One region of the Halomonas sp. TA22 genome, then DNA from elsewhere that is predicted to be linked to it. Evidence: predicted binding sites of a transcription regulator. Region 1 holds the regulator's gene; each other region holds the start of a gene.
What was found. Region 1 encodes FNR, which switches genes on or off when oxygen is low (the NO sensors DNR and NnrR bind a similar motif). Its sites were predicted from a motif close to TTGATNTANATCAA; they were not measured.
Positions count from the first base shown of each region.

Region 2: a site for FNR is predicted at 2,320-2,333, ahead of HJD22_RS15580 (SCP2 domain-containing protein). Genes of this name have one in related genera too.
Region 3: a site for FNR is predicted at 2,710-2,723, ahead of yegQ (tRNA 5-hydroxyuridine modification protein YegQ). Genes of this name have one in related genera too.
Region 4: a site for FNR is predicted at 3,364-3,377, ahead of hemN (oxygen-independent coproporphyrinogen III oxidase). Genes of this name have one in related genera too.

Region 1 covers NZ_CP053108.1:1,714,637-1,719,893, forward strand. The annotation lists gene HJD22_RS08015 (heavy metal translocating P-type ATPase) at 1-217, shown strand, start outside; gene ccoS (cbb3-type cytochrome oxidase assembly protein CcoS) at 214-438, shown strand; gene HJD22_RS08025 (sulfite exporter TauE/SafE family protein) at 438-1,148, shown strand; gene fnr (fumarate/nitrate reduction transcriptional regulator Fnr) at 1,257-2,000, shown strand; gene ttcA (tRNA 2-thiocytidine(32) synthetase TtcA) at 2,072-2,962, opposite strand; gene HJD22_RS08040 (3'-5' exonuclease) at 3,064-3,672, opposite strand; gene HJD22_RS08045 (putative nucleotidyltransferase substrate binding domain-containing protein) at 3,744-5,257, opposite strand, start outside.
Region 2 covers NZ_CP053108.1:3,283,155-3,288,411, forward strand. The annotation lists gene HJD22_RS15565 (alpha/beta fold hydrolase) at 1-846, shown strand, start outside; gene HJD22_RS15570 (4-oxalocrotonate tautomerase family protein) at 929-1,126, shown strand; gene HJD22_RS15575 (DUF2798 domain-containing protein) at 1,697-1,999, opposite strand; gene HJD22_RS15580 (SCP2 domain-containing protein) at 2,408-2,887, shown strand; gene HJD22_RS15585 (anaerobic ribonucleoside-triphosphate reductase activating protein) at 2,896-3,615, opposite strand; gene nrdD (anaerobic ribonucleoside-triphosphate reductase) at 3,666-3,830, opposite strand; partial or broken gene HJD22_RS15595 (ribonucleoside triphosphate reductase) at 3,858-5,257, opposite strand, start outside.
Region 3 covers NZ_CP053108.1:1,997,771-2,003,027, forward strand. The annotation lists gene fabB (beta-ketoacyl-ACP synthase I) at 1-1,086, shown strand, start outside; gene yegQ (tRNA 5-hydroxyuridine modification protein YegQ) at 1,344-2,654, opposite strand; gene HJD22_RS09335 (hypothetical protein) at 2,819-3,328, shown strand; gene pobA (4-hydroxybenzoate 3-monooxygenase) at 3,399-4,583, opposite strand; gene HJD22_RS09345 (helix-turn-helix domain-containing protein) at 4,722-5,257, shown strand, end outside.
Region 4 covers NZ_CP053108.1:3,528,007-3,533,263, reverse strand. The annotation lists gene fdnG (formate dehydrogenase-N subunit alpha) at 1-296, opposite strand, end outside; gene HJD22_RS16750 (hypothetical protein) at 434-850, opposite strand; gene HJD22_RS16745 (MFS transporter) at 924-2,108, opposite strand; gene HJD22_RS16740 (PRC-barrel domain-containing protein) at 2,498-2,974, shown strand; gene hemN (oxygen-independent coproporphyrinogen III oxidase) at 3,459-4,853, shown strand; gene HJD22_RS16730 (xanthine dehydrogenase family protein molybdopterin-binding subunit) at 4,897-5,257, opposite strand, start outside.

The DNA.
Region 1 (5,257 bases):
CACCCGAGCCACACGGCGTATCATTCGCCAGAACCTGATCTGGTCGGTGTGCTATAACTTCTCCGCCCTGCCCTTGGCAGCAATCGGCATCGTGCCCCCCTGGGTGGCGGCGATCGGCATGTCAGCCAGCTCTCTGGTCGTGGTCGGTAACGCCCTGCGACTGGGGCGCATTCGCACCACGCCACGCCCCGTCATCATGCAAACGGAGCCCGCATGACGATTCTCTATCTGCTGATTCCCCTGACCCTGATTCTGCTGGCGCTGGCCATCTGGGCCTTCTTCTGGGCGGTGAGGAACGATCAGTTCGAGGATCTCGAAGGCCCCGCGCATCGCATCTTGTTCGACGAGGATGAAAACGACTTCACCCCCGAAGAGCGCGAGCGCCGGGCCAGGGCTCGCCGCGACAAGACCGGCAATGATGAGTCCCCGAAGGCCTGATGAATCCCACCGGTCTCGATCTGCCGCCCTTCGTGGCGGCCTTCGTCTTCGGCCTGCTTGGCGGCGCCCACTGCATCGGCATGTGCGGCGGCATCATGAGTGCCCTGACGTTTGCCGTCCCCCCCAGCATGCGACATCCGGCTCGGCTCACAGGGTTGCTGCTGGGCTACAACCTGGGACGTATCGGCAGTTACATGCTGGCCGGGGCGCTGGTCGCAGGCCTGGGGACGCTACTGGGCGGCCTTGCCGGCGAGATCCGCCTGGCGTTGCAGGTGCTTGCCGCGGTAATGCTGATCATGATGGCGCTCTATATCGCCAACTGGTGGAAGGGACTGCTGCGCGTCGAGGCGCTCGGACGCCGGCTGTGGCGCCATGTGGAGCCGCTGGGGCGCAAGTTGATGCCGGTAGTGCGGGTGCCCCAGGCAATGGCCCTGGGGGCCGTCTGGGGCTGGCTCCCCTGCGGTTTGGTCTACTCGATGCTGGCCTGGAGTCTGGCAATGGCCGATCCCCTGCGCGGCGCGCTGCTGATGGCCGCTTTCGGGCTAGGAACACTGCCCGCTCTGGTAGCCACCGGGCTCGCCGCACGCACGCTTGGCAACTTGATTCGTCATCCGGCCACGCGTGCTATCGCCGCAACGTTGATCATCGCATTCGCGCTTTGGCAGCTCTGGCACCTGCTGCCGATAGGCAACATGCATCAAAGCCATTGACGCTTCGCATCGCGCCCGTCACTCTTTGGCCTATACCCTGTTGTTAACCCACATTAATAATGTTGCTAGAGGTTACCAACACAATCGAGACAGTATCAGGAGGACGACATGTCTCCCACGGCTCCCGCGCAGCGTTGCGCGCGTCTCAATGAAACCCGTTGCCAGACCTGCAGCCTGAGCTCGCTATGTCTTCCTCTGGCCCTCGAACTCGACGATGTCGATCAGTTCGATGCGATCATTCGCCGCCGCACGCCATTGAAGAAAGGCGAGGCGCTGTTCTATCAGGGCACCTCCTTCAACAGCGTGTTCGCCGTGCGCTCAGGCAGCCTCAAGCAGTTGACCAGCGACGGCAACGGCAATGACCAGTTGACCAATTTTTACCTGCCAAGCGAGCTGGTGGGACTGGATGCCATAGACGAAGAGTTCTATCCTGGCACGGTGACGGCGCTCGAGACGACCACCGTCTGCGAGATCCCCTTCGATCGGCTGGACACGCTCTCCGAGCAGCTGCCCGAGCTGCGTGGCCAGCTCTACCGCAGCATGAGCCGCGAGATGCGCGACGATCGCCGCATGATGCGCCTGCTGTCGAGCAAGACCGCAGACGAGCGTCTGGCGAGCTTCTTCACCAGCCTCTCGACCCGCTTCCGTCGCCGTGGCTACTCGCCTTACAGCTTCCGCCTCTCCATGTCGCGGGCCGATATCGGCAACTACCTGGGGCTGGCGGTGGAGACCGTCAGCCGTATCCTGGGGCGCTTCCAGCAGCAGGGGCTGGTGTCGGTCTCGGGACGCGAGGTCAACATCCTCGACCTGGATGCACTGGCGGCACTGGCCGAGGGGCATAGCGGCTCCTGACGATACCATGTGCTGGCAACGAAAAGGCCAGGCCCCCTGCGGGCCTGGCCTTTTCGCTGTGGCGCCCGGCGCTACGCCTGACGCGCCAGGTCCAACGCCTCGATACGGTTGTCACGCAGGCGCGCCTGCTTGGCTTCGAGCCCCGCGAAATCGAACAGTTCACGGTCGGCGAGCTGGGAGGGGGCGACGTTGGTGACCGCCTTGAACATCGTCTCCAGTCGCCCGGGGTGCTTGACCTCCCACTCGGCGAGCATCTCCTTGACCACCTGTCGCTGCAGATTGGGTTGCGAGCCGCACAGGTTGCAGGGGATGATCGGAAACGCCATCTGCCTGGCGAACTCGGCGATATCCGCCTCCCTGCAGTAGGCCAGCGGACGAATCACGATGTTCTTGCCATCGTCGGAGAGCAGCTTGGGCGGCATTGCCTTGAGCTTGCCGCCGAAGAACATGTTGAGAAACAGCGTCTCGAGGATGTCCTCGCGGTGGTGGCCCAGTGCCACCTTGGTCGCGCCGATCTCTTCGGCGAAGCCATAGAGCGAGCCGCGACGCAGCCGTGAGCAGAGCGCGCAGGTGGTCTTGCCCTCCGGAGTTTTCTCCTTGACCACAGAATAAGTGTCCCGCTCGAGGATGTGGTAGTCGACGCCGATCGAGTCGAGATACTCAGGCAGCACATGCTCGGGGAAACCGGGCTGCTTCTGATCTAGGTTGACCGCCACCAGCGAGAAGTCCACCGGCGCACTGCGCTGAAGATTCATGAGAATCTCCAGCATGGTGTAGGAGTCCTTGCCACCGGAGAGGCATACCATCACCCTGTCGCCCTCCTGGATCATCGCGTAGTCGATGATCGCATTGCCGACCTGGCGACGCAGACGCTTCTGAAGCTTGTTGAACTCACGCTTCTGCCTGGCAGCCAGCGTCTGAGCGTTATCCGCCACGGCGGTATCGGGCAAGCGATGGGACACGGGAGACTCTGTCATGATCACAGCGAAACTGACGGGAATGAAGACCAATTCTACCACTCCCTCAAATAGCTTTCGATCAGGTTGTCTCAACAAAAGGCGTGCTAGCGAATCCCTTTCTGCAAGCGCATATGCATCAACGCGGTGGTCACGGCATCGCCCAGGACCGAGTGGCGCCCCATCACCGGCACTTGCAGCCGGGCAGCCGCCGTATCGAAGCACAGGCAGGCATCGAGTTCCTGATTCCCGCGGCGTTGCTCGCGCCGACAGCTCTGCGACACGTCGATTAGTGCATTGGGCAGGTCGAAACCGTAGCGGGGTCGCAGGTAACGGTTGAGGATGGCAACGTCATGCTCCACGCGCCAGCCCACCAGCGGCCGGTTGCCGATGAAATCGAGCAGCTTGGCCAGCGCATCGCTCACGCTCACCCCCTCATCCAGATCGATGCCCCGCAGGCCATGTAGACATATCGAATCGCCGTTCAGGCTAGCCGGCCGCGTCAGGCGCAGATCCAGCGAGTCACTGGTCAATACCCGCTCGCCGCGTATCCTGACGGCAGCAATCGAGACCAGCTCGGCGGTGCGACTATCCTCGCCAGTGGCCTGGCAAGCGATGGCGACCATCTCCTCACCGGTATAGGGATTGAATAGCCAGCCATAATCGCCATCGGCCTGACGGCGTCTATCGGCAGCACGCCTTAATACTCTCAACATGCGCTTCGCTCCTTGAAGGTCATAGATCGTCTCGCTCCGTACTTGTCGGTACTCTCTGTTTTGTTCAAGCACTAGTACTCAAGATGAAAACGGTGGGAAAGGCTCTGCTTGAAATCCTTCACCATGTGCATGGCCTCCCGCAGCAGATCGCGCTCCAGGGACGAAAGCTGCTGCACCACCACCCGGTTGGCATCATCGCCGCTGCGCTTGCCGTCGAGACGCTCGAGCTGCTGTCTGAGGCGCAGCTCGGTAAAGAGCGCCAGCGCCTCGCCCAGGTCCTCGGCGAAACTCGCCTCCAGACGTCCTTCGGCGGCCAGCGCGTCGAGCCGCTCAAGCGTAGAGGTCGCGCGAATGCCACGCTCAAGCGCCAGGGTGCGCACACCATGGACGATGGGAAAGATGCCTCCCTTCTTGATGTCGATGCCGTGCTGGGGCTTCTTGAGCGAGCCAAACAGCGTCAGCGGCGTGGAGAAGCGCAGCGCCGGGCGGGCGAAGTTATAGAGCAGCAGCTCGTCTCGCGAGGCGCGCTCAAAGATCGGGTCGCGGACCCGTTCGAGCAGCCGAGAATTGCCGGCGACGCCATGGGCATCGAGCATGATCGCCAGATTCATCAGGCTGTCGCCGTCACGCGAGCTGGCCCAGCGCGCCACGCGCTGGCGCCAGCCCCGCTCGCTATCTATCCAGGCAGGGTTGGAAACCATGATATTACCGGGGCACAGAGGGTAGCCGAGACGGATCAGCGTGTCGGTGAAGGCGCTCATCTGCTTGGCGCACTCGGGCCACTCCAGGTCATCGGCGAGAATCAATCCGTTGTCCTGGTCGGTCTTGAGCATCTGCTCGCCGCGCCCCTCACTGCCCATCACCATCAGGCAACTGTGGTCGCGATATCGCTCATCGACAGTGAACTCCCAGGCTTTGGTCATGATTCGCCCATTGAGCGCCGATAACAGGCCCATCGCGAAACGCAGCTTGACCCCCTGAGCCATCAACGCCTTGATCAGTTCCGGCGTGCGCGCACTGGCTCGGGCCAGCTCCTCCAGGCTGTCGGCCTGTTCGACCTGCAGGCTGACCACGTAACTGCGGCTGGAGAAGTAGCTGAGCACATCGGTCAGTTCGACGACACCGACCGGTTTTTCATGCTCGACGACGACCACCCGCGCCACCTTGTACCGAGTCATGCGTACCAGCGCCTCGAACAGGTATTGGCCGGCCCCAGCAGTGACAAGTGTGAAATTGGCGGCCTGGATGGCCAGGCTCTCCTGACCAAGGCCTTCAATCACCAGGGCATTGAGCAGGTCCGTCTTGGTGATCATGCCGACACGCTCACTATCGCCGATCAGTAAGCTGTCGGCGCGGCTGGCATTGAGCGTGCTGACCGCCACGGCAATGGTAGTGTCTACACCCACCATCAGTGGTTCGCGCATGCAATCGCATATACGGGCCAGCATGAAGCCCGCCATGGTCACCCCGCCCTCGGCGCGACGCTCCGTCAATAGACGTGCCTTGTGCGACAGGCTCTGGCGAAAGAACTCGGCGAAGGGAGGATAGTCGCCACAGAGCCGCTCGAAGAGCGCCTTGGGTAGTA
Region 2 (5,257 bases), 1.6 Mb from region 1:
GATCTTGAGATCAATAGCTTCGATACCAGCGATGGCGTGTCGCTCTCTTATTGGGAAGCAGGCGAAGGCAGGCCGGTGATTTTTGTCCCTGCTTGGTCGGCGAGCGGTGCCGAGTATTTCAACGTATTGTATTTGCTAAGCAAGCAATATCATGTCTTTGTACTCGACCCACGCAATCAAGGGCTATCCGATAACGTAGAGTACGGCGCACGCATCTCCCGGTTCGGCATGGATCTGAAAGAGTTTGTCGATCACTTAGACCTGACTAGGGCCGATTTCTGTGGGTGGTCGATGGGTGCCGCCGTTATATGGAGCTATATCGATCTTTTCGGCACTAAAGCCATTCGAAAGGCGTGTTTCGTCGATCAACCAATCTCCATTTATTCCCACTCCGATTGGTCCGAGCAGGAGCGTCTCGATGCCGGCGGCACAACGACGTCAGCGGAGCGCATGGTGGCTGGAGTGACTGAAGGGGCTAAGCTCAATAACTTGATCACTGATATGAAGCCGTGGGAGCGATTCGAAATTGAAGACTCGCCGTACTTCGCAAATTCGAAAGCTTTCGCGAAAGAGTTCATCGACAATGATCCGGAGGCGATCAGCCGCGTACTGTTCGATCATGTCATGAACGACTGGAGAGATGTTATCCGCCATAAGATCGATATTCCAGTTGCTATTTTCTCAGGCGTTGAGAGCAACAATCTATCCAGCCAACGCTGGGCATCGTCGATAATTACGGACGCCTCTCTCTACAATTACAGCTCGGCTGAACATGGCGATCATTTCTTGATGTTCAAGAACCCTATCAAGTTCACTAATGACCTTTCGTCATTCTTGGAGCGCTGAATAAACTGTGTTCCGTGAAAAACTCCCTCATTCGAGGGACGTAGATCTTGGCAAAATGCCAATTAGACTAATGGAGAATCATATGCCTGTCGTACGTGTAAGCTGGTTCAGTGGTAAGAGTACAAAAGAGAAGCAAGCAGTTGCCGCTGATATCACTGAGAGTATTGTCAAAAATACCGGCACTGACCCAAATTATATCTATGTAATATTTGAAGATGTTGAGGCATCAAATTGGGCGGGCGCAGGTAAGCTATTCGGTGAGGAAAAAGAGAACCCATGACATAGCCAAGGCGGTGTGCCTCTGGGTACGCCGCCATTGTTTATAGCAATCTTGGAAATATTGTTACTGGTGTTTTGTCAGGGTAGACATGAAGTTAATGGCTGAGTTGAAAGTGCATTAAAGTATCTGCCGTGTCCCGGATGATTAATTATCCGGGACACGGCACTTTAGACAAAAACAGAGCCCTGTTCTAACCTTGTAATTGGCTCGGGAAATATACTCGACTATTTTCTTAAGAAGAGGAATAGAGTTATTTTCAACATGTTCGGAAATCCCTGCCTCACCGAACTCGCGACCTATACTGCTGTTTGGCACCGCCAAAGGGCATTCTGGGGTCCAGAGATCCAAAGGAGAGAGTGTTGATAAATATACTTACCGCCTCTAGATGCGATGCCATCAAACCACGCGCATGATCTGATCATTCGACACGTACCTCACATATACACCGCCTCGACCCGCATTTTGCGAAGTGACGTACTCCTTAAGAATTTCATGTATAGCAGGCAACAGCTGACGTCGATTACACTCATTGACTCAAGTTGCATATCGGTCGCGTCAATGACAGCCCAATCAGGACGCTTCCTTATCGATGGACCAGGCGACTAACCGCACGACCAGCGGTCTGACAATTATGACGCCTATGAATGCCACTGGCATGGCCAGTACATAGGATCGCAGCACCGTACCCACGAAGCCCGGAGTAATACCCTGGTTGATCAAGGTGATCGCCAGCGTCATAAGAAACGCCATGATCGAGGCCATGTAGAAGGCGAACACAACCGGCGTAAACCGGCGCGGAATTCTACGCCGGGCAACTAGCCGCCGCACCCTGGCCAAGTGTTCACACTGCATGAAGGTTGTTGATCGGTTCATCGATCCTCCTCGATGGCTCGGTTTGCAGGGACGTTACCATAGCCTAGCCCGTACTATCTCACCAGATGCCCGGCCCGAGTGTCACGATCGGCCCCGCCTTCTGGATGATCATCTAGCCAGTTCTGCCTAAGTTCATCAGACTTTCACTGACCCTCCCCCTGTTTCAAGGCCACCGAGCGCACCTTGAACTTGGCCGATAGGGAACAGCGCTGGGTAGAGGCACTCAGCGAGCAGATTCACCGTTTGATGACTACGCTTCGAACATTTCGACCGGCACGGCGATGCGGTCGGCTTCCATCGAGCGAGCAAATGCGACGCGCTTGATGGATGTCATGTCGTCACCGTCGCACCGAGCCTAGCATGAGGCTTTCCTCTATCCACCCTAGGTTCGTCATGCCAGGAGATGCGATGCCACCGTTCCCCTCCCTGCTGCTGCATCTTGCCCCGCCGGCACGGCTGATCAGTCTTCTCGATCCGTTGATGCCCCTGACCGTCAAGCGCTGTCTGATCGAGCCGCTGCTCAACCATGCCTTTGCCGAACCGCTGCGCGAGGGTGAATTCGATGCTCTCGAGGGGCGGCGTATCACACTGGCCATCGACGATTTTGCGCTCGAGTTGACGCTGGGGCTCGAGCGCCAGCAACTGGTGCTATGCGATGCCGCGGGCGAGGCGACCATTCGTGGCGGCTGGCGCGAGTTCCTATGCCTGGCCACGCGTCGCGAGGACCCCGATAGTCTGTTCTTTCAGCGCCGCCTGTCGATCGAGGGCGATACCGAGCTTGGCTTGATGGTCAAGAACCTGCTGGATGGGCGCGAGGAGGGGCTGGCGGCTGGACCGTTCGGGGCATTACTGCTGCGCATCGAGAGCTGGGTGAACCGCACCCGATGAGCTAAGGCTCATTGGCGCAGTTCGAGCCGCGAGAAGCTGGGGCTGAGCTTGGCCAGCAGGCGCTCCAGCTGACTCGTCAGTGGTGCCTCGGGAAGCGGCTGGCAGTAATCCGGATCCAGGCACTGTTCGCCTCTGGCGAGCTGAAGGAGGTAGTGGCGCACGCCGCAGTCGGCCAGTGTCTGCGCCAGGCGCTCCACCTCGCTCAGGCTGAAGTCGCGCCAGTGCACGGTGGTGCGGCACTCGAGATCGATGCCGCTGGCCAGCAGTATCTCGAGGCTCTGGGCGTGGCGACGCCAGGTGCCCGTCCGCCCGCCAATGCGATCGAAATCGAGACCCCGCCCCTTGACGTCCAGGCCGACCCAATCGAGGTGCTGCAGCAGCGGCGTGAGTCGCTTAGGGTAGGGACCTGCGGTATGCAACCCGACCTTGAAGCCCATCGCCTTGATCTCTCCCATTGCCTCGGCCAGGTCACCGTGCAGCGTTGGTTCGCCACCGCTGAACACCACGCCCTCCAGCAGGCCTCGACGCGTCTCGAGAAACTCCCTGACCTTCGTCCATTCACCGGGAGTGCCGCGGCGTGGGGCGATCATCTGCGGATTGTGGCAGTAGCCGCAGCGTAGCGGGCAGCCCTGGGTGAAGACCACGCAGGCCAGGTGCCCGGGGAAGTCCAGCGTAGTCATCGGGGTCAGGCCGGCAACGGGCAGGCGGATGTCGCGGTGTGGCGGCATGGCAAGTCTCCCAAGCCGGGAGCAGGACCCCCGGCGACATGGCGGCTGTGCTAGAGGCTGGCGGCCGCTTCGCTGAAGTGGCGTCGTTCGTGGTGTTCGGCGCGCTTGCCGAGATTGAACTGGCTGACCGGGCGGTGGTAGCCCATTACGCGGGTCCACACCTCGCAGCGTTGGCGTTGTTCGCTCGGCAGGCTGTTGCGTTGGGAATGCGGCATGGCGTTTGATTCCTTCGATGGTTAGTGTCAGGCCGAGGCTTCGCTGGCCAGGGGGCGTCTTGCCAGCAGTGCATCGTCGCAGCGCGGGCAGAACTCATGTTCGCCTGCCAGGTAGCCGTGCACCGGGCAGATCGAGAAGGTCGGAGTGATGGTGATGTAGGGCAGGCGGAAGCGCGATAGGGCAGTGCGTACCAGCGTCTTGCACGCCGCGGCGCTCGAGAGTCTTTCGCGCATGTAGAGGTGCAGCACGGTGCCACCGGTATAGCGGGTCTGCAGCGGATCCTGATGGATCAGCACCTCGAAGGGGTCGTCGGTGTGCCCCACCGGCAGCTGGCTCGAATTGGTGTAGTAGGGCGCCTCACGAGTGCCGGCCTGGAGGATCGTCGGGTAGCGCTTGAGATCCTCCTTGGCGAAGCGGTAGGTGGTGCCTTCCGCCGGGGTAGCTTCCAGGTTGTAGAGATGACCGGTCTGTTTCTGGAATTCGCCGAGGCGTATGCGTACATGATCGAGCAGTGCCAGTGCCAGCCGCTGCCCTTCGGGGCTTGCGATGTCATGCCGGTCGGCGGTGAAGTTACGCACCATCTCGTTGAGGCCGTTGACCCCAAGCGTCGAGAAGTGATTGCGCAGCGTCCCCAGGTAGCGCTTGGTGTAGGGATAGAGCCCGGCATCCATCCACTGCTGAATCGCCGCGCGCTTGATCTCCAGGCTGTCGCGGCCAAGCGTCAGCAGCCGGTCGAGTTCGGCGAGCAGGCCAGCCTGGTCGCCGGCGAAGCGGTGGCCAAGTCGCGCGCAGTTGATCGTCACCACCCCCAGCGAGCCGGTCTGCTCGGCACTGCCGAACAGGCCGTTGCCGCGCTTGAGCAGTTCCTTGAGGTCGAGCTGCAGCCGACAGCACATCGAGCGCACCATGTGCGGCTCCATGTCGGAATTGAGAAAGTTCTGAAAGTAGGGCAGGCCATACTTGGCGGTCAGCGCGAACAGCCGCTCGGCGTTGTCGCTCTCCCAATCGAAATCGTGGGTGATGTTGTAGGTGGGAATCGGAAAGGTGAAGACGCGTCCTTGGCGGTCGCCGGCCTCCATCACCTCCAGATAGGCGCGATTGAGCAGGTCCATCTCGCGCTGCAGCTCGCCATAGGTGAAGGGCTGTTCGACTCCCCCGATCACCGGCACCTGATCGTGCAGGTCCGCCGGACACACCCAGTCGAAGGTGAGGTTGGTGAAGGGCGTCTGGCTGCCCCAGCGTGAGGGGACGTTGAGGTTGTAGATGAACTCCTGGATCGCCTGCTTGACCGCGGCATACTCCAATCCGTCACGCCGCACATAGGGTGCCAGATAGGTGTCGAAGGAGCTGAAGGCCTGAGCGCCGGCCCACTCGTTCTGCAGCGTGCCGAGGAAGTTGACCATCTGCCCTAGCGCACTCGAGAGGT
Region 3 (5,257 bases), 280 kb from region 1:
CGCAGCCATGTCGCCGGTGTGGTCGACATCGACCTCGATGCCTTGATCGACCGCAAGCTGCACCGTTTCATGGGCGATGCGGCGGCCTATGCCTACGTCTCCATGGCTCAGGCCATCGAGGATGCCGGGCTTACCCCCGAGCAGGTCTCCCATGAGCGTACCGGTCTGATCGCCGGCTCGGGGGGCGCCTCCAGCGCCAACCAGGTGGAAGCGGCCGACGTCCTGCGCGAGAAGGGGCTGCGTCGCGTGGGTCCCTATCGAGTGACCCGCACCATGGGCAGCACCGTATCGGCTTGCCTTGCCACACCGTTCAAGATCAAGGGTGTGAACTACTCGATCTCCTCGGCCTGCGCTACCTCCGCCCACTGTATCGGCGCGGCCGTCGAGCAGATCCAGCTCGGCAAGCAGGACGTGGTGTTCGCCGGCGGCGGCGAAGAGGAGCACTGGACCCTCTCCTGCCTGTTCGACGCCATGGGCGCGCTTTCCACCCAGTACAACGAGACGCCCGACAAAGCGTCGCGCCCCTATGACAAGAGTCGCGACGGTTTCGTCATCGCCGGTGGCGGTGGCATGCTGGTGCTCGAGGAGCTCGAGCACGCCAAGGCGCGTGGTGCCAAGATTTACGCCGAGCTGGTCGGTTACGGCGCCACCTCGGATGGTCATGACATGGTCGCTCCCTCAGGCGAGGGTGCTGCGCGCTGCATGCGCCAGGCGATGGCCAATCTCGACGGCAAGATCGACTACATCAACACCCACGGCACCTCGACGCCGGTGGGCGATGTCGCCGAGCTCAAGGCGATTCGCGACGTGTTCGGCGACAACGCGCCACCGATGAGCTCCACCAAGTCGCTGACCGGCCACTCGCTGGGCGCCACCGGTGTGCAGGAGACCATCTATTCGCTGCTGATGCTCAATCACGACTTCATCGCTGCCTCGGCCAATGTCGATGAACTCGACGAGCAGGCCGCCGGATTCGATATCGTCACCACGCGTCGCGATAACGCTGGCCTTACGCGGGTTCTCTCCAACAGCTTCGGCTTTGGCGGCACCAATGCCTGCCTGGTGCTGCAGCAGTACCGTGATTGATCCGCAGCCATAGACCAAAGGATAAAAACGACACGGCGCCGAGGCGCCGTTTGTCGTTATGAGATGTGGCAGTGTCTCGGTGGTAAGGGTGCAGGCAGGTGCTCTACAGTGCCGCCAGCCAGAAGAGCGGATCGTGGCGAATCGCCGCGCCGATGATATAGATGAACACGCCGACCGCCGCGACCGCGGCCAGCCCTCGCGTGAAGGGGGTATGACCACGTCATCAATGAGCCTCGAGTGTCGAAGAAGTGATCGTGTCAATGCGGGCCGGCAAGATCGCGCAGCAACAGCGCGAACTCGATATGTTCGGCGTCGATGGCCTCGCCAGGCACCGGGATACGCACCCGATGTCCCGACCCAGGCGCGACCGCCATCGCCTCGCCACTGCGGCTCTCGATGCGTGCAAGGGTGAAGCGGCGATTGCCACCGGGCAGCATCAGCTCCAGCGTATCACCCGTCTCGAAGCGGTTCTTGACCTCCACCTCCAGCCAGCCTCGGTCGGGATCGTAACCGATCACGTCGCCGACGAACTGCTGGTGGACGCCCACCGAATGGCCCTGTTGATAATTCTGATACTTGTCATGCACATGGCGCCGATAGAAGCCCTCGGTATACCCACGATTGGCGAGATTGTCGAGCTCATCCATCAGCCGCATGTCGAAGGGACGCCCGGCCACGGCATCGTCGATGGCGCGACGATAGACCTGAGCGGTGCGCGCCACGTAGTAGTGCGATTTGGTGCGCCCCTCGATCTTCAGCGACGCCACCCCCATCTCGGCGAGTGCCGCCACGTGCTGCACGGCGCGCAGATCCTTGGAGTTCATCACGTAGGTGCCATGCTCGTCCTCCTCCACCGCCATCCTCTCGCCGGGGCGCGAGAGCTCCTCGAACAGCGCCGTCTTGACCGGGACCGACGTGGCGGGAATCAGGTCACCGCACTCGTCGCTGCGCGCGGGCAGCGTGTCATACTTCCAGCGGCAGGCATTGGTGCAGGTGCCCTGGTTGGGATCGCGACGGTTGAAGTAACCCGACAGCAGGCAGCGCCCCGAGTAGGCGATGCACAGCGCGCCATGCACGAAGGTCTCGATCTCGAGATCCGGGCACTCGGCGCGAATCTCGGCGACCTCGCCAAGCGATAGCTCCCGCGACAGGATGATGCGGCTAATGCCCTGCGCCTGCCAGAACTTCGCCGCCGCCCAGTTGACCACATTGGCCTGTACCGAGAGGTGCAGGGTCTGCTCGGGCCAGCGTTCGCGCACCATCATGATCAGCCCCGGGTCGGACATGATCAGTGCATCGGGGCCGGCCTCGACCACCGGCGCCATGTCGCGCAGATAGGTCTTGAGCTTGCTGTTGTGTGGGGCGATGTTCGAGGCAACGTAGAAACGCTTGCCGCGAGCATGGGCGTAGGCGATGCCCCGATGCAGGGTGACGAGAGTGAAGTCGTTGTTGCGCACGCGCAGCGAGTAGCGCGGCTGGCCGGCATAGACAGCATCGGCACCATAGGCAAAGGCGTAGCGCATGTTGCGGAAGGTGCCGGCGGGCGACAGCAGTTCAGGCATGGAAATATCCGACGACTCGACTGGGAAATGGCCAGTGTGCCGCAGCTGAGGAGAAGACGTCTTGATCGATATCAAAGAGATATCGCGATGGCCGGCACGACAGCTCAATATCAGGCGTCTATGGTTAGCAGCAGGAAACGGCTTAACGAAGCCGATTGTCAGGAGGACACATGAACCGATATCTAGCCGGTGCCATCGGCGGCTTGCTTGCCACCGTGCCCATGACCTTGGGCATGAGCACACTGTTCAAACGCCTTCCACGCGACGAGCAGTATCCCCTGCCACCCCGGGAGATCACCCAGGACATCATGCACAAGCTCGGGGCGGAGCCGACGCTTGATGATCAACAGCTCACCCACCTGAGCCTGCTCTCGCACTTTGCCTATGGCGCTGCGGCCGGGGCCGCCTATCCGCTCATCGGCAAGCGGGTAAGCCACCCTGCGCTATACGGTAGCGCCTATGGCGTGGCGGTCTGGGCGACTAGCTACTTCGGCTGGATTCCCGCGTTCAAGATATTGGCGCCACCCACCCGGCATCCGGCTCAGCGGCGCCGGTTGATGATCGGTGTGCACCTGATCTGGGGCGCCAGTACCGTGTTGATCGGTGAACAGTTGGCTCGCCAGCGCGAGGCAGCGCTCGATTTCGACGAGATCGAGCGGCTCTTCCACGAGCGGCGATGAGTCTCCCGGCAGTTGCAAAAAAGCCCGGGCATAGCCTGGGCCAAGGAGGATGACGCAAGCAGGCGCGCTGTCACTCAAGCGATTCGTAGGGTAGTCCAACATAGTTCTCGGCGATGGTCCTGAGCCCTGCCTCGGAGCTGGTGTAGTAGTCGAGCTCGGCTTGCTGCATGCGCGTGCCGAAGTCTTCCTCCTCGGAGAACTTGTGCAGGATCGAGGTCATCCACCAGGAGAAGCGTTCGGCCTTCCAGACTCGCTTGAGGCAGGTCTCGGAATATCGCGGTATCAGATCGGTACGGCCATTCCGATAGACCTCGATCATCAGCCGGTAGAGCGTATTGACATCACTTGCCGCCAGGTTGAGCCCCTTGGCGCCAGTGGGCGGCACGATATGCGCGGCATCGCCGAGCAGGAACAGGCGGCCATACTGCATCGGCTCGGCAACGAAGCTTCTGAGCGGCGCGATGCTCTTCTCGATCGAGGGGCCGGTAACCAGTGCTTGCGCCACGTCGTCGGGCAGGCGGCGCTTGAGTTCCGCCCAGAAACGCTCGTCGGACCAGTTCTCGACCTGCTCGTCGCTGGGAACCTGAATGTAATAACGGCTCCGGCTCTCGGAGCGCATGCTGCACAGCGAGAATCCGCGTTCATGATTGGCGTAGATCAGTTCGTGGGAGACCGGTGGCGTATCGGAGAGAATCCCCAGCCAGCCAAACGGATAGACACGCTCGAACTCCTTGAGACGGTCCTTGGGAATCGATTGCCGCGAGACGCCATGGAAACCGTCGCAGCCCGCCACGTAGTCGCACTCCAGACGCTGCGTCTCACCGCCATGCTCGAAGGTGAGGTAGGGCGCATCGCTGTCCAGATCATGGGGCTGGACGTTTTCGGCCTCGTAGAGCGTCTTGCCGCCAGCGGCCTTGCGCGCCTGCATCAGATCGCGGGTCACCTCGGTCTGGCCATAGACCATCACCTTGCTGCCGCCGGTCAGCGCGGCGAGGTCGATGCGCACGCGGCGATTGTCGAAGGCTAGCTCGAAGCCATCGTGGGGCAGTCCCTCTTCGTTCATGCGCTCGTCGACCCCCGCCTCGCACAGCAGGTCGACCATGCCCTGTTCCAGCACCCCGGCTCGTATCCGCTCTAGCACGTACTCCCCCGAGCGGCGCTCGAGGATCACGTTGTCGATGCCCTGGCGCAGCAGCAGCTGCCCAAGCAGCAGGCCGGCGGGTCCTGCCCCGATAATGGCGACTTGAGTCTTCATGCACTGCCCCGTGATCATTGAATCGATAGTTGTATTTTTCAGTGATCGAGCATGGCTTATAAGGCAATATCAGCAATACGAATTGGATATTTTGCAGATAATGTAGCAACTTTGGTCGTATCCGCAGCGAGGTGAACCGTGACGACGTCTCAGCAACTGGTGCCTGTCTTCAAGCTCTATGGCGAAACGCACCACTGGCCGACACCGGACCTGCTGCACTGCGAATCGATCGCCGAGCGCAGCCAGTTGCATAACTGGCATATCCGCACCCACCGACATGCCGATCTAGTGCATGTGCTGCACATCGCGTCGGGTGAAGTGGAGCTTGACCTCGAGGGGGTCATCCGGCCACTGCAGGGGCCAGTGCTGATCGTGATCCCGAGCATGAGCATTCACGGCTTTCGCTTCGCCCACGATATCCAGGGCCATATCATCACCCTGGCCAAGCCTCTCGCCGATCAGCTGGCCGAGCGCCTTGGCCCGCGAGGCAGCGTGCTTGCCAGAGCGGCCCACTTCACCTTGCTCGGCAAGGTTGCCACGGATATCGATACGCTGACCACCCAGATCGCCGAGGCGTACCGCAGCCCCGGCCTGGGACGCGACCCACTGCTGCATGCGCTGATTCAGGCGTTGGCGGTACAGCTGATGCGGCGCGCCGAGCACCAGCACTCAGT
Region 4 (5,257 bases), 1.8 Mb from region 1:
CCCGCCCCTTTGGGGCACAGCGAGCCGCGGCTGACCGGGTGATCCGGGTCGCCCTCGACATGGTAGATATTGTCGATGTTGTTGATCGCGCCGTCGCCGCGGCTGTAGATCAACACGCCGCAGCCGACCGAGCAGTAAGTGCAATTGCTGCGGGTGATCTTGGCGCCGGTCAGTTTGAAGTGACGGATCGATGCGACTGCGGGGTCGGGAGCAAAGCCCATCATGGCCATGCTGGATGTGGCCATCCCCGTCGCACCGAGCTTGAAGAATTGCCTGCGAGTCACGCGTAGGGTCATGGAAAGGCCTCCTGCCTGAATTATGCTGTTCTGTCGCCAAACACTAACAAAACAGGATTGTTAGGTTAAGCGTAGCGACTCCTGGCCCTGTCGACCCAACGCGGGCGTTATGTTTTGTAATGCGTTACGAAAGGCGCCTAGTCGTCACTGCCGTCCGGTGAGTCATTGGTGCTGGCCTGCGGCTCGCCATCCTCCCGGCGTCCGCTATCGTCGGCTCCCAGCGGTTCGTCGGGAAGCAGTGCCTCTTCGCGCTCCGGCGATTGGGTCTCGTAGGCAGGACCAGCATCCGATTGGGAGGCCGGGGTCTGGAACATGGCATCCCCCTGGGACTGGCCACCGCCAGTGGTTTCATCCTCCTGATCCATATCCGCGCCGGTAACGCCACTCGTGGTCCCCGCCGTGCCAGTGTCGATAGTGGGCGGCTCAGTCGTTTCTGTGGTCAACCCCGATTCGGCCTCGTCGATGGGGCTTGCCGGCTCCTCGGCAAAGGCACTCGTCATCAAGGTGGCCGACAGGGTCAGGGTGGCAAGCAGTAGCGTCTTGTATCGTTCCATGATTCCCTTACCTCCCTAGATTGAGCAGTAGCGATGTCTGGTCATCAGACTAGTCCGCCGGAAGCGGCCGCGTCTACTCGCCTCGGTTAGTCTGCCAATGGCGGAGCTGGCGGGCAAAGATTCCACCCACTATCGCCAGCCACACGCCGGCGCCAACGAGCACCCAGACGCTGCCGGTCAGGCGCAATATTGCACTGCCAAGCACGACACCCACCGACTGGCCAAGAAACAGGCAGCCGGCAAATACCGCCATCCCCGTGCCGCGTGCGGCAGGTGCCATCTGTGTGGCGTTGAGCTGCAGGGTACTGTGCATCATGTAGAAGCCCAGCCCTGCACAGAAGGCGCCGGCCATGGCCAGCCCAAGATGCATCGCCAGGGCTTGCAGGCAGAAGCCCAGACCCATCAGCATACCGCCCCAGGCCGCAAGGCCCGTCTCGCCCAGACCCTTGACCAACGGTTTGGCCAGGGCAGCAAAGACCAGGCCGCCAGCACCGAACAGGGCCACGACGAAGCCGGCCAGGGTCAGCGATAGGCCGAGCCGATCATGGAGATGTGTCGCCACGAAGGCTAGTGCACCGAAGGCGGCAATGCCCTCGAGAAAGACCAGTGTCAGGATGCGCCTGGCCCGTGAGATGGCCAGAATACTGCGCAGCCGCGACAAAAAGGCGATCTTGCCTGGACTTGCCTGAGCCATGGCGAGTGCCGGCTGGCGGTGCAGGGTGACCAGCAGCCAGCCGCCGGCACACAGGAACAGTAGCGTCAGCAGCATGAAGGCGCTGCGCCAGCCCAGGGTCTCCGCAAGCAGACCACCCAGGATCTGACCGCTGATCAGGCCCAGTACCGAGCCTGAGAGCATGTGAACAAGCGTCACCTGGCGCTGGGCATAGGGCACGTTATCGCCCACCCAGGCCATCGATAGCGGGATGATGGCGGCAGCGGTAGCACCGCTCAGGGTACGAAACAGCAGCAGTGTCGAGAGTGAGCCGGAGAGCGCCGATCCCAGTGCGCCCAGGGCGCAGGCAAGTGTCGCCAGAGCCACCACGCGCAGTGTGCCGAATCGGTCGCCCAAGGGGCCGTAACAGAGTTGCATCACGCCGTAGGCGATGGCGAAGACGGTAATGTTCTGCGCCACGTCCGCCACGGGCCGTTCGAATACGCCGGCCAGGGCCGGCATCATGGCATCGGTCACCCGCATCGATGCCATGCTGGCAAATCCCGCCAAGGCCAAGAGCAGAATTATCTGTCGTGAAGGCACCATTCTCTCCCTTTCTACAACTACAGCGCGAGCATCATCAATTGCCATGACTAGCGATGCGAATGTTTAGTCGACTTACTATACCAATCCTCTCCGGGGCGGACCCTGTTCAAGGAAAACATATCGAGATTCGGTTCCACGTTTCGCCCCATATTCTCCTTGGGTGAGATGTTAAAAAAAGCCATATTCGGATTGAGTTCGACGCTGCCAATGAGGTTTTATCCGGGTAACGCATGTACGCCTGAGCATATTTGACGGAAGTTAATGATTCGACTAGCTTGGTAAGTGCTTCATGGATTTTTACGAAGATCCCATGTTTTCAGCATTAGCAGCATCAAAGTTACTTGGTATGCAACTGAACAGGGTTGTCGGATAACCGAAAGGAGAAACCCATGAAAAAATCAATTTCCATGACACTTGGCACAATGCTGGTTCCCGCCGTGATGTTCGGTGCGGGTTCAGTAGTGGCTGGGGAGCAAGACGCAAACGCCGCCAATCAAACCGCCAATGTTGGTCAGAACGGTGACAACTTCATGTCAAGCCGTCCTGACAATGCGTTCTATGCCGACCAGCTGATCGGTACCAACGTTCAGGGCCAGAATGACGATGACGACTTCGGCACTGTCAATGACCTCATCATTGATGAAGATGGTCAGATCCAGGCCGTAATCGTGGGTGTAGGCGGTTTCCTAGGCATGGGCGATCGTGATGTGGCGATCTCGTGGGATTCGCTAGATGTACGCCGTGATGCGGACAATGACGATGCCATGGGAACCGGCTGGTTCGGCGATGATTATGTCATCCGCACCGATATCAGCTCCGAGGAGCTCGAAAACGCGCCGGAATATGAGCGCGATAACGACAACTAATCTCATTCTCTGAGTTAGTTGCCTAGAGAAGCAGGGACCTTTGGTCCCTGCTTCTTTTTATTTAGCTGCTCGTTGCGTTAAAAAACCGGCGCTCATGACCGGTTTTTTTCAAAGGTCGATATGAGATCTCCTCTTGATCTGGGTATGAACCTGTAGCGCCTTTTCGATCTTGGCGAGCAGCTCGTGGCGCTTCTTGGTGGCGTTTTCGGAGGTGTTGACCAGCTGGGTGAGAAGTTCGGTGCTGGGCGGTTAGGCATGGTCGAGGCATCGCCCTGCCGTCACATGGTGAAGTATTTTTTGTGAAACGAGCGGCCAGTTAGCCGCTTCTTCACCGTAGCCTTGCCGCCCTGGCTGGCAAACGCGCTTGTTCGAAGCAAACGCTGCACTGCTTGACTCAGGTCATAAGGCCTTCGGTGCCTGGCAGTATCATGCCCTCATGCCGCCATGGAGAGGTGGCGGGCAACTTTCCTTCCCGGAGCCAGTCATGAATCACGATGAGCTGTCATTCAACCGGGCGCTGGTCGAGAAATATGATCGTCCGGGGCCGCGTTACACCTCCTATCCCACTGCACCGCGGTTTCATAGCGCCTTCGCGCTGGACGACTATCGCGATGCGGTTCAGCAGAGCAACGGCGACCTGCTGCCCAAGCCGCTGTCCGTCTACATTCACATCCCGTTCTGCAAGAGCCTTTGCTACTACTGCGCCTGCAACAAGATCATCACGCAGAAGAACGACAAGGCGGAGGAGTATCTGCGCTATCTCAAGCGCGAGATCACCTTGCAGGCCGCGCTCTTCGATCACGATCGCAAGCTGACCCAGTTGCACCTGGGCGGAGGCACGCCTACCTACCTGAGCCAGGCCCAGCTCGCCGAGCTGATGGCAGCGCTGGACAAGGCGTTCAACATGGAGCATGGCGAGGCGCGTGAATTTTCGCTGGAAGTCGACCCGCGTACCGTATCGCCTGCGCAGATTCATGAGTTGTATGCGCTGGGTTTCAACCGCCTGAGCCTGGGAGTGCAGGATTTCGATGCCGAGGTGCAGCAGGCCGTCAATCGCATCCAGAGCGAGGAAGAGACGGTCGCGCTGGTCGAGGCTGCCCGCGAGGCGGGCTTCAAGTCGGTGAGCGTCGATCTGATCTACGGCTTGCCGCTGCAGACCGTGGAGAGCTTCTCCGCCACGCTGGACAAGATCGTCGCGCTGCGACCGGACCGTATCGCCGCCTACAGCTATGCGCACCTGCCCGACACCTTCCGTGCCCAGCGGCTGATTCGCCCCGAGGACATGCCACCGCCGGAGCGCAAGCTCGAGCTGCTCGAGCTGACCGTCAATCGCCTGCAGGCTGCGGGTTATGTCTATATCGGCATGGATCACTTCGCACTGCCCGACGATGAACTGGTATTGGCGCGCGACAATGGTACGCTGCAGCGCAACTTCCAAGGCTATTCGACCCATGCCGACTGCGACTTGATCGGGCTTGGCGTATCGGCGATCGGCAAGGTGGGCGACAGCTACAGCCAAAACGTCAAGACGCTATCGGAGTACTACGCCAAGCTCGATGAGCTGCAACTCCCGGTACAGCGCGGCTACAGCCTGCATGACGACGACTGCCTGCGCCGTGACGTGATTCATCAGTTGATGTGTCATGGGCGGGTGGGCATTGGCACTATCGAGCGTCGCTACAGGATCGAATTCGACGACTACTTCGCCGATGCCCTGGCGGCCCTTGAAGAGCCCATTGCCGACGACCTGGTGAGCGTGACCGATGAGGCGGTGGTGCTGCATCCGGCGGGGCGGCTGATGATGCGCAGCGTGGCCATGGCCTTCGATGCCTATCTGGCTCATACGACGCAGCAGGGTCGCTTCTCACGCACGGTCTGACCGCCTGCACACCGCCGCCTGGCGGTGTGCAGCGGTGTGCAGGCTACTCCATCAGCTTCTCGATACTGATCGGCAAGTCGCGGATGCGCTTGCCGGTGGCGTGACGAACGGCATTGGCAATCGCCGGGGCGATGCCGGTCAGGCCAATCTCGCCGATGCCGCGGGCGCCGAACTCATTGAAGAGGAAGTCGGGATAGTCGAGCAGCTCGACATCGATATCGGGTGCATCGGCGTGAACCGGCACCAGATAGTCGGCGACGTTGGCGTTGACGAGCCGGGCATCGCGGGGATCGTAGTCGAGGCGTTCGAACAGACCCATGCCGATACCCATCACGATCGCTCCCTCGACCTGGTTGCGTGCCGCCGAGGGGTTGATCGCGCGCCCCACATCGATGCTGCTTACC